DNA from 2 places in the Methylobacterium sp. WL12 genome. Region 1 is predicted to be linked to the other one. Evidence: predicted binding sites of a transcription regulator. Region 1 holds the regulator's gene; the other holds the start of a gene.
The links. The regulator PhoB, encoded in region 1, activates phosphate uptake and scavenging genes when phosphate is short. The targets are predictions, from matches to a motif close to TGTCATNNANCTGTCAT.
Positions count from the first base shown of each region.

Region 2: FV226_RS05355 (NAD-glutamate dehydrogenase) is a predicted target of PhoB. The motif match lies at 2,669-2,685, and genes of this name have one in related genera.

Region 1 is NZ_VRUW01000052.1:8,961-13,870, forward strand. It holds gene pstA (phosphate ABC transporter permease PstA) at 1-79, shown strand, start outside; gene pstB (phosphate ABC transporter ATP-binding protein PstB) at 130-948, shown strand; gene phoU (phosphate signaling complex protein PhoU) at 980-1,693, shown strand; gene phoB (phosphate regulon transcriptional regulator PhoB) at 1,756-2,457, shown strand; gene FV226_RS17965 (protein-disulfide reductase DsbD domain-containing protein) at 2,454-4,613, opposite strand; gene FV226_RS17970 (aminopeptidase P family protein) at 4,734-4,910, opposite strand, start outside.
Region 2 is NZ_VRUW01000008.1:51,006-55,915, forward strand. It holds gene FV226_RS05335 (DUF2147 domain-containing protein) at 1-440, opposite strand, end outside; gene FV226_RS05340 (bestrophin family protein) at 612-1,532, shown strand; gene FV226_RS05345 (GNAT family N-acetyltransferase) at 1,590-2,120, opposite strand; gene FV226_RS05350 (hypothetical protein) at 2,211-2,417, opposite strand; gene FV226_RS05355 (NAD-glutamate dehydrogenase) at 2,747-4,910, shown strand, end outside.

The DNA of each region.
Region 1 (4,910 bases):
CGCGCTCCTGATCACCATGACGATCCTGCTGCTCTCGGTCGTCGCCCGCTTCGTCATCAAGCCGCAGACCGCGCGCTGATGTCCATGGGGACCCTGAACCCGCCGCCGGCACCCACGAGGAACACGACGATGAACGCCGCCCCCGCGATCAGCGCTTCCCAGTTCGACGGCCGGAACCCGGCCGACGAGCACGCGCCCATCCGCATCGCCGCCAGGGAGCTGAACTTCTATTACGGGCAGTTCCATAGCCTGAAGAACATCAACCTCGACTTCCACGACCGCCAGGTCACCGCCCTGATCGGCCCGTCCGGCTGCGGGAAGTCGACCCTGCTGCGCACCTTCAACCGGATCTACAGCCTCTACCCGGAGCAGCGCGCCGAGGGCCAGGTGCTGCTCGACGGCCAGAACGTGCTCGACGCCAACGTCGACCTGAACGAGCTGCGCTCGCGCATCGGCATGGTGTTCCAGAAGCCGACGCCGTTCCCGATGTCGATCTACGACAACGTCGCCTTCGGCCTGCGCCTCTACGAGAAGCTGCCGAAATCCGAGCTCGACGGCCGCGTCGAGTCGGCCCTGCGCAAGGCCGCCCTGTGGGACGAGGTGAAGGACAAGCTCAAGCAGTCCGGCATGGGCCTCTCCGGCGGCCAGCAGCAGCGCCTGTGCATCGCCCGCACGGTGGCCCAGAGCCCCGAGGTGATCTTGTTCGACGAGCCGACCTCGGCCCTCGACCCGATCTCGACCGGGCGCATCGAGGAGCTGATCGAGCAGCTGCGCAGCGAGTTCACGATCGTCATCGTGACCCACAACATGCAGCAGGCCGCGCGCATCTCGCAGTTCACCGCCTTCATGTATCTCGGCGAGGTCATCGAGGTCGGTCCGACCAACCGCATCTTCATGAACCCGACCGTGCGTCAGACCCAGGACTACATCACCGGCCGCTTCGGCTGAGCCGCATACGGATCGATCGAGGACCAAGCCCATGCCCGGCCACATCGTCACGTCCTACGACACCGACCTCGAGGACCTGCGCCGCTCGATCTCCGAGATGGGCGGCGTCGCCGAGAAGATGATGACCGAGGCGACCGACGCCCTCGTTCGCCGCGACACCCAGCTCGCCCAGGCTGTGATCCTCGCCGACAAGCGCCTCGACACCCTCCAGCGTGAGATCGAGGAACGCTCGGTGCTGCTCATCGCCCGGCGCCAGCCGATGGCGATCGACCTGCGCGAGACGATCTCGGCGATCCGCGTCTCGGGCGACCTCGAGCGCATCGGCGACCTCGCCAAGAACATCGCCAAGCGCGTCGTCGCGATCAGCGACCAGGCCCAGGCGCAGAAGATCGTGCTCGGCGTGCAGCACATGAGCGACCTGGTGCAGGAGCAGCTCAAGGACGTGCTCGACGCCTATGCCAGCCGCGACATCTCGGCGGCCCACAACGTCTGGGAGCGGGACGGCGAGATCGACGCGCTCTACAACTCGCTGTTCCGCGAGTTGTTGACGTACATGATGGAAGATCCGCGCAACATCTCGTTCTGCACGCACCTGCTGTTCTGCGCCAAGAACGTCGAGCGCATCGGCGACCACACCACCAACATCGCCGAGACGATCCACTATCTCGCCACCGGCGAGAACCTCGCCGGCGACCGCCCGAAGAACGACGCGTCGAACTACGCGACGGTGACGCCCGGCGCCTGAGACGCCTGTCGGCGTCTCACGGCGGCCAAGGAAGTCGGGCGGCCCGCCCGGGAGTGCCCTGCATGCGTACGCGGATCCTGATCGTCGAGGACGAGGAGGCGCTCACCACCCTCCTGCGCTACAACCTCGAAGCCGAGGGCTTCGAGGTCGATTCCGCCGCCCGCGGCGACGAGGCCGAGTTGCGCCTGCAGGAGCAGGTGCCGGACCTGATCCTGCTCGACTGGATGCTGCCCGGCCTCTCGGGAATCGAGCTGTGCCGCCGGGTGCGGGCGCGGCGCGAGACGGCGTCCCTGCCGGTCATCATGCTGACGGCGCGCGGCGAGGAGGGCGACCGCATCCGCGGCCTCGGGACCGGGGCCGACGACTACATCGTCAAACCGTTCTCCGTGCCGGAGCTCCTGGCCCGGGTCCGCGCGCTGCTGCGCCGGGCCAAGCCGACCCATGTCGCGAACCTCCTGGAGGCCGGCGACATCGAGCTCGACCGCGACAGCCACCGCCTGCGCCGGGCGGGCAGCGAGATCCATCTCGGGCCGACCGAGTTCAAGCTGCTCGAATTCCTGATGCAGAGCCCCGGCCGGGTCTATTCCCGCGAGCAGCTCCTCGACGGCGTCTGGGGCCACGACGTCTACATCGACGAACGCACCGTCGACGTGCATGTCGGCCGCCTGCGCAAGGCCCTGAACCGCACCGGCGAAACCGACCCGATCCGCACCGTCCGCGGCTCGGGCTACGCCTTCGACGAGACGTTTTCGGGCGAAGATTAGGGCACCTTCGTTCCCGCGCCGTCGAGCCCCGCGCTGCGGCCCGTCGCCGTCACGGCGTCCAGCGCGCTCAGCATCGTGCCCTCGGTGAGGATCTGCGGCAGCACCGTCGGCTCGCCTGGCCCTGCGTAGAGCAGGTAGAGCGGCACGCCGCTGCGGCCGTGGCGCTCGAGCAGGCGGGTGATCTCCGGATTCTGGTTGGTCCAGTCGCCCTTGAGGTAGGTGACGTCGCGGGCGCGCATCGCTGCGCCGACCGCCGCCGTCCCGAGCGAGGTGCGCTCGTTGACCTGGCAGGTGATGCACCACGCCGCGGTCATGTTGACGAAGACCGGCCGGCCGCCGGCCAGCAGCGCGTCGAGGCGCGCCTGCGTGAACGGCTCGACGCCCTCGGCCCTGGCCTGGGCGCCCGGCGCGATCCGGTCGCGGTCGAGGGTGAGGGCGAGCGCCGCCACGCCGACGACGGCGAGCACCGCGAGGCCGCGGGCGAGCTGCGCCCGCACCGGGCGCGCGTCGCGGCCGAGTTCCCACGCCCAGGCGGAGAAGCCGAGCAGCACCAGTCCGATCAGCGCGGCGAGCAGGCCCTGCGGCCCGACCTGCTGGGCCAGCACCCAGACCAGCCAAGCGACCGTGGCGTAGATCGGGAAGGCCAGCGCCTGCTTCAGCACGTCCATCCAGGCGCCCGGGCGGGGCAGGGCGCGGAGCGCCGCCGGCCACAGGGTCAACGCCAGGAAGGGCAGGGCGAGGCCGAGGCCGAGGCTCGCGAACACCACGAGGCCGGCGGCCGTCGACTGCGTCAGCGCGAAGCCCACCGCCGAGCCCATGAAGGGGGCGGTGCAGGGCGTCGCCACCACGGTCGCGAGCACGCCGGTGAAGAACGAGCCTTCGAGCCCGGCCCGCCGGGTCAGCCCGTCGCCGAGGCCGGCGAGCCGCCCGCCGAGGTGGAGCATGCCCGACAGGCTCAGGCCCATGGCGAAGAGCAGGTAGGCCAGGGCGGCCACCACGGTGGGCGATTGCAGCTGGAAGCCCCAGCCGATCCCGGCTCCCCCGGCCTTCAGCGCGATCAGCAGCGAGGCCAGCGCCAGGAACGCCGCCAGCACGCCCGCCGTGTAGGCGAGCCCGTGCAGGCGAACCCGCCCTGGCGCCTCGCCGGAATGCTTCACCAAGCTGAGCACCTTGATCGACAGAACCGGGAAGACGCAGGGCATCAGGTTGAGGATCAGGCCGCCCAGCAGCGCGAGGCCGGCCGCGGTCCAGAGCGTCAGGGTCTCGGCCGGCTCGGTGCGCGGGATCGCCGGCGCCACGCTCGGCATCGCGCTGCCGGCCGCGAGCGGCGCCTCGTCGCCCAGCGCGAAGGCCTGGCGGACGAGACCGTCGCCGGTCTCCTCCTCGATCGCCAGCACGCCGGGCAGGCTCTCGGGCGCGGCGTCGGTGGGCGTCGCGCGGGTCAGCGTCAGGTGGAGGCCGGCCGCGTCCACGGTGAAGGGCTGCGGCGCGGCGTTCTCGATCGCCGTCTCGGAATAGGGAAAGAACGCCACCGCGCGGAGCCTGTCCGCGGCGAGGCCCGGCGCGTCGAGGTCGAGGGCGAGGCGGTCGCCCTGGCTCGACAGCCGCACCGGCCACGGCGAGGCCTTGGGCAGGGCGGCGCGGGCACGCACGAACAGCGCGGCGTTGGCCGGATCGGCCGCGGCCTCGCGGGCGACCGGCAGGGTCAGGGCGAGGTCGGCCGAGCCGGGGATGCATTCCTTCTCGCACACGAGATAGGTGAGCTTGCCCGCAAGCGTCACGGGGGCTGCCGGGTCGAGGCTCGGCGGCGGCGTCACCCGCACGAGCAAAATCGCCTCGCCCTCGTAGCCGAAGTTCATCAGCGTCGCGATCGGGATGCGGTGCGGTGCCGGCCACTGGATCGCCGAGGCCGAGAAGCCGGCCGGCAGCGTCCAGGTCACCTCCGGCGGCAGGCCCGAATCGCCGGGGTTGCGCCAGTAGACGTGCCAGCCCGGCTTCATCGCCATGCGGATGGCCACGGTGAACGGCGTGGCGCCGGCCACTGCCGCAGGCTCCGCCACGAGGCTCGCCCGCACGAGGTCGGCCGGCGGCTTGAAGCCCTGGGCCGCGACGGGCCCGGCGAGCAGCGATAGGAGGAGGGCGAGAAGACGGAGCATGCGGTCCCTTCGCGCGACCGTCCACGACGGTTTCACGCTGCTCTGGTCATAGGCGCGAACAGGCGGAGGGTAAAATCGCGACGGCGCGTCCGGGTGCCGCGCGGAGGATCGATCCTGGGTTCAGAGTGCCACCGTCGCCCGCTCCAGCCAGGCTCGCGTCTCCGGGTCGAGGTCCGGGTCGAGCACGTCGCGGACGTGGGCGTGGTAGGCGTCGATCCAGGCGCGCTCGGCCGGGCTCAGCATCTCCGGCACGATCAGGCGGCGGTCGTAGGGGGCCAGCGTCAGGGTCCCGAAGCC
Region 2 (4,910 bases), on a different contig from region 1:
TTGCATAGGAACGCGATCAGGCAGCCGCGGACGGTGAGTTCCTCCGGCGTGTCGGACCAGATCGTCACGTCGTAGGACTTGCCGTCCTCGGAATTGTAGATCTTGCCCTCGTAGTGGGCGTCGGCGTTCGGCTTCAGCCCCATGATGAGCTGGTGGCCGAGCGAGGCGCGGGCCTGCTTGCTCGCGTCGGGGTTCTTGAAGTCGACCCGCGGCTGGCCCTTGTCGTTGAGCGGCACCTTCAGCCACACGACGTAGCCGCACAGGCTCTTGTTGCTCGGGCCGCACTTCTCCACCCGGATGCGGGCGCGCCCGTCCTCGGTGAGCCACGTGCCGCTCGGGTCCGCAGGCGTCGCCGCATGGGCGACGCCGGTCAGCATCGCCAGCGCCATCGCACGTCCGGCCCAGGCGCCGATTCCCGCGCCGATCCGTCGAACCGTCATACCCATTACTCCTTAGCCGCGCGCCGGCTGCGTGGCCTTGGCCCGTCGGCGTGCACGATCTCTCAGGCCCGCCAATCCGCTCCGAACATGACGGGATCATGGCCGTGCGGCGGCTCGCAGGGGACGCGCGGCCGATGACGGGGGCGACCCGGACGGCTAAGCCTACCGTCCATGATCGTTCGCCCGCGCCCCAACCTCTTCGCCATCCTGTTCACCCTGCGCGGCTCGATCCTGCCGCGGGTGGCGCTGAAGGTCCTCGGGCTGACGGCCTTCGCCGCCCTGGTGGTCGCCGTCGAGCAGCGCGTCCCGGACAAGTTTCCGGTGACGGCGGGGATCGGGCCCTTCACCCTGATCGGGTTGGCGCTGTCGATCTTCCTGAGCTTCCGCAACAACGCCTGCTACGAGCGCTGGTGGGAGGCCCGGAAGGCCTGGGGGGCGCTCATCGTCGAGGTGCGCGGCTTGAGCCGGACCCTGGTCGCGCTGCTGCCCGGCGACGCGCGCGCCGGCCTTCGCCGGTCGAGCCTGCGCCGGGTCGTCGGCTTCGGCCACGGCCTGCACGCGCGGCTGCGCGGCCTCGACGAGGCGGCGGCCGTCACGCCCTGGCTGCCGCCGGCCGAGGCGGCGCGGCTGCGCGCCTGCCCGAGCCCGACCGATGCGGTGCTGGCCGGCCTGACCCGCGACCTCGCGGACGCGTATCGCGACGGGCACCTCACCGACGTGCTGTTCGGCCTCCTCGAGCGCAAGGTCTCGGACCTGTCGGCGATCCACACCGCCTGCGAGCGCATCCACGGAACGCCCCTGCCCTTCGCCTACACGCTGCTGCTCTACCGCACGGCGTGGCTCTACTGCCTGCTGCTGCCATTCGGCCTGTCGGCCTCGCTCGGCTGGGCGACGCCGGTCGCGACCATGCTGGTGGCGTACACCTTCTTCGGCCTCGACGCGCTCGGCGACGAACTCGAGGAGCCCTTCGGCCTCGAGGCGAACGACCTGCCCCTCGACGCGATGCTGCGCACGGCCGAGCGCACGGTGCTCGACGCCCTCGGCGAGCCGCTGCCGCCTGCGATGGAGCCGGTGCGCTACCGGCTGGACTGAGCGGGCGGGACCTTCGCACACGGCGTTCGGCGTCCATTTTTTCGCGAAGTTGCGCGGTCACGCCCGCGTCGGGGCCATGTCCGGTCCGGGGCCGAGCCGCCGCTGCATCAGCACGGTGCCGAGCCAGCGCCCGTGCTTGTGGCCGACGTTGTCCAGCACGCCGACATGCGCGAAGCCCAGGGCCGCATGGAGGGCGGCCGACGTCTCCGAGCCCGGATCGGTGATCACCGCCACCATCACCCGCGCATCGATCGCCTCGCAGGCCGCGATCAGGGCCGCCAGGAGGGCGCGGCCCATCCCGAGCCCGCGCGCGGCCTCCGCGACGTAGACCGAATCCTCCACCGTCGAGCGGTAGGCCGCCCGCGCGCGGTACGGGCCGGCATAGGCGTATCCGCGAACGACGCCGTCCTGCTCGGCGACGAGGTAGGGGAAGCCGTCCGCGACCAGCGCCGACCGGCGGCGCGCCATCTCGGCCTCCGTCGGCGGCTCGACCTCGAAGCTCGCCGTGCCGTTCAGGACGGCGTCGGCGTAGATCCGGGTGATCGCGGGAATGTCGGCCTCCACGGCCGGCCGCAGGTTCGGCGTCATCGCTCCGCTCACGCAAAGAAGGGGCCGGCGCGCATGCGCCGGCCCCTCTGCCGTCAACCGTGCGGCGGCCGATCAAGGACCGCCCGTGGCTTACTCGGCCGCGGTCATCTCGGCGGTGAAGTGGCCGCACCAGTCCTGAGAAGCCACCACCGGCCACAGGCCCTTCGACTCGGGAGCCGGCTGGCTGACCGGAGGGTTGAAGCGGCACAGGCCCTGGTCGCCGGCGGCGGAGGCGCCGTTGGTCTTGTGGTCGTCGAAGAAGCGGCAGCTGTCGCAGGAGGCGTTGGTCGAGGTCATGGGGTCACTCCGGTTTTGGCGTCTGTCGCGAGCCCTGGAAACCGTCGCCGGCCCCGTTGCCCGTCTGCAGTTCTTAATTAGAACAACTCCAATGAAGCGTCAACCGGTCGGCGGGCGCGTTGTTCCCGCGCTCGCTGCGATCTGCGGAAACCGATCGCGGCATGGCGCCTGCTGGCCGGTGACGGACTGAGCGCGGAAACGCCGGTCGTTGCGGCCCGCCTGTCACCCGCTGCCGGTCCGTGGGCGGCGAGCGTCATCGACTCGCCATGGGCCCTCCCCTAACGTCCGGGGCGGAACCGGCGCCGGTGCCGGTTGGGAGGGTCCCGCCCATGGTGCTGGAAACCGAATCGGCCCTGGAATCGGCCACTGCGCTGGCCACGAGCGAGGCGAAATCCGCCCGCACCGACCTCATCGAGGCGGCGGCCTCGGTCGTCGGCGGGCGCGGCGGCCCGGGCGGCTTCGTCCGCGACCTGTTCGGGCGGGTGCCGCCGGAGGATCTGGCGCCCTACCCGGCCGAGGCGCTGGCCGACCTCGCGATCGCCGCCCGCGACCATCTCGCGATGCCCCGCGCCACCGGGTCGGCGGCGAACCTGCGCCTCGTCGACGTGGCTTTGCCCGCCCTCGGGCGCACCCGCGAGCTGACCGTCGTCGAGGTCGTCAACGACAACCGGCCCTACCTGCTCGATTCGACCCTGGCCGAGCTGACCGAGCAGGGCCTGACGCCCCACCTCGTCGCCCACCCGATCCTCGGCGTCGAGCGGGATGGGGCGGGCGCCCTGCTCCGCGTCGTCGGCGAGACCACGGCGGACGCCCACGGCGCGCTGCTGCGCGAGAGCTTCATCCACATCCACCTCGACCGGCTCGATGCCGGCGAGGCGCGCGAACGCCTCGAAGCCGGCCTCGCCCAGGTCTTCCGGGACGTGGCCCTCGTCACGGACGACAACGACGCGATGCTAGCGCGGCTGGCGGAGCTCGCCGAGGGCTACGGCCGCAACCCCCCGCCCCTGCCGGAGGGCGAGGTCGCCGAGGCGCGGGCCTTCCTCGAATGGCTGCGCGACGGCCACTTCACCCTGCTCGGCATGCGCGAGCACGCGCTGCCCGGCGAGGCCGCCACCGAGGCCGAGAGCCTCGGCATCCTGCGCGATCCCGGCCTCGCGGTGCTGCGCCGCGGCCGGGCGCTGGTCGACATGACGCCGGAGATCGTGGCCTTCCTCGAAGAGCCGCACGCGCTGATCATCACCAAGTCGAGCCTCAAGGCCCGCGTCCACCGGGCGGCGCATCTAGACTACGTCGCGGTGAAGCTCTTCTCCACCACCGGCAAGCTCACCGGCGAGGTCCGCATCGTCGGGCTGTTCACCGCCGCCGCCTACACCGCGCTCGCCCGCGAGGTGCCGTATCTCCGCGGCAAGGTTGCGGCCGTGGTGGAAAAGGCCGGCCTCGACCCGACGAGCCATGCGGGCCGAGCGCTGCTCGCGGTGCTCGAGACCTACCCGCGCGACGACCTGTTCCAGATCGACGTGGACCGGCTGTTCCGCTTCACCCTCGCCATCGCCAACCTCGCCGACCGGCCGCGCATCCGCGTCCTGTCCCGGACCGACCGGTTCGGGCGCTTCGTCTCGCTCCTCGTCTACGTGCCGAAGGACCGCTACGATTCGGTCGTGCGCGCCCGCATCGGCGCCTACCTGGCGCAGGAGCACGGCGGCCGGCTCTCGGCGACCTATCCCGACCTGCCCGAGGGGCCGCTGGCGCGCATCCACTACGTGGTCGGCTTCTCGGAGGCCGGCGCGCCGGAGCGCGACCCGTCGGCGCTCGAAGCCGGGATCGCCGCCTTGGTGCGGACCTGGGGCGACGCGCTCCGCGCTGCCCTCGGCGACGCCATGGGCGGCTCGGAGGCGCGGACGCTGGCCGCCCGCTACGGCGAGGGCTTCTCGGCGGCGTACCGCGAAAACTTCTCCGCCGAGGTCGCCATCGGCGACATCGCCATCCTCGAATCGCTCTCCGAGGAACGACCGCGCGCGGTCGCCATCGACCGCCGCGACACCGACCCGGCGGCGCAGGTGCGCCTCAAGGTGTTCTCGCGCGGGGCGTCGCTGCCGCTGTCGGACCGGGTGCCCGGCCTGGAGAACCTCGGCTTCCGCGTGATCAACGAGCGGACCTACAGCGTTTCGGCGGTCGGCGCCGACACCAGGGTCTGGCTGCACGACATGCTGCTGGAGCGCGCCACCGGCGCGGCGATCGAGATCGGCCCGCTCGAGGCGCCGCTGGAGAAGGCGATGCTCGCCATCGCCGCGGGCCAAGCCGAATCCGACGGCTACAACCGCCTCGTGCTGGAGGCCGGCCTCGCCTGGCGCGACGTGGCGTTGCTGCGGGCGCTCGGCCGCTACCTGCGCCAGCTCCGCGTGCGCTACGGCCAGGATTACCTCGCCGCGACCCTGAGCCAGCACCCCGGCATCGCCCGCCATCTCGTCGCTTTGTTCTACGCCCGCTTCGACC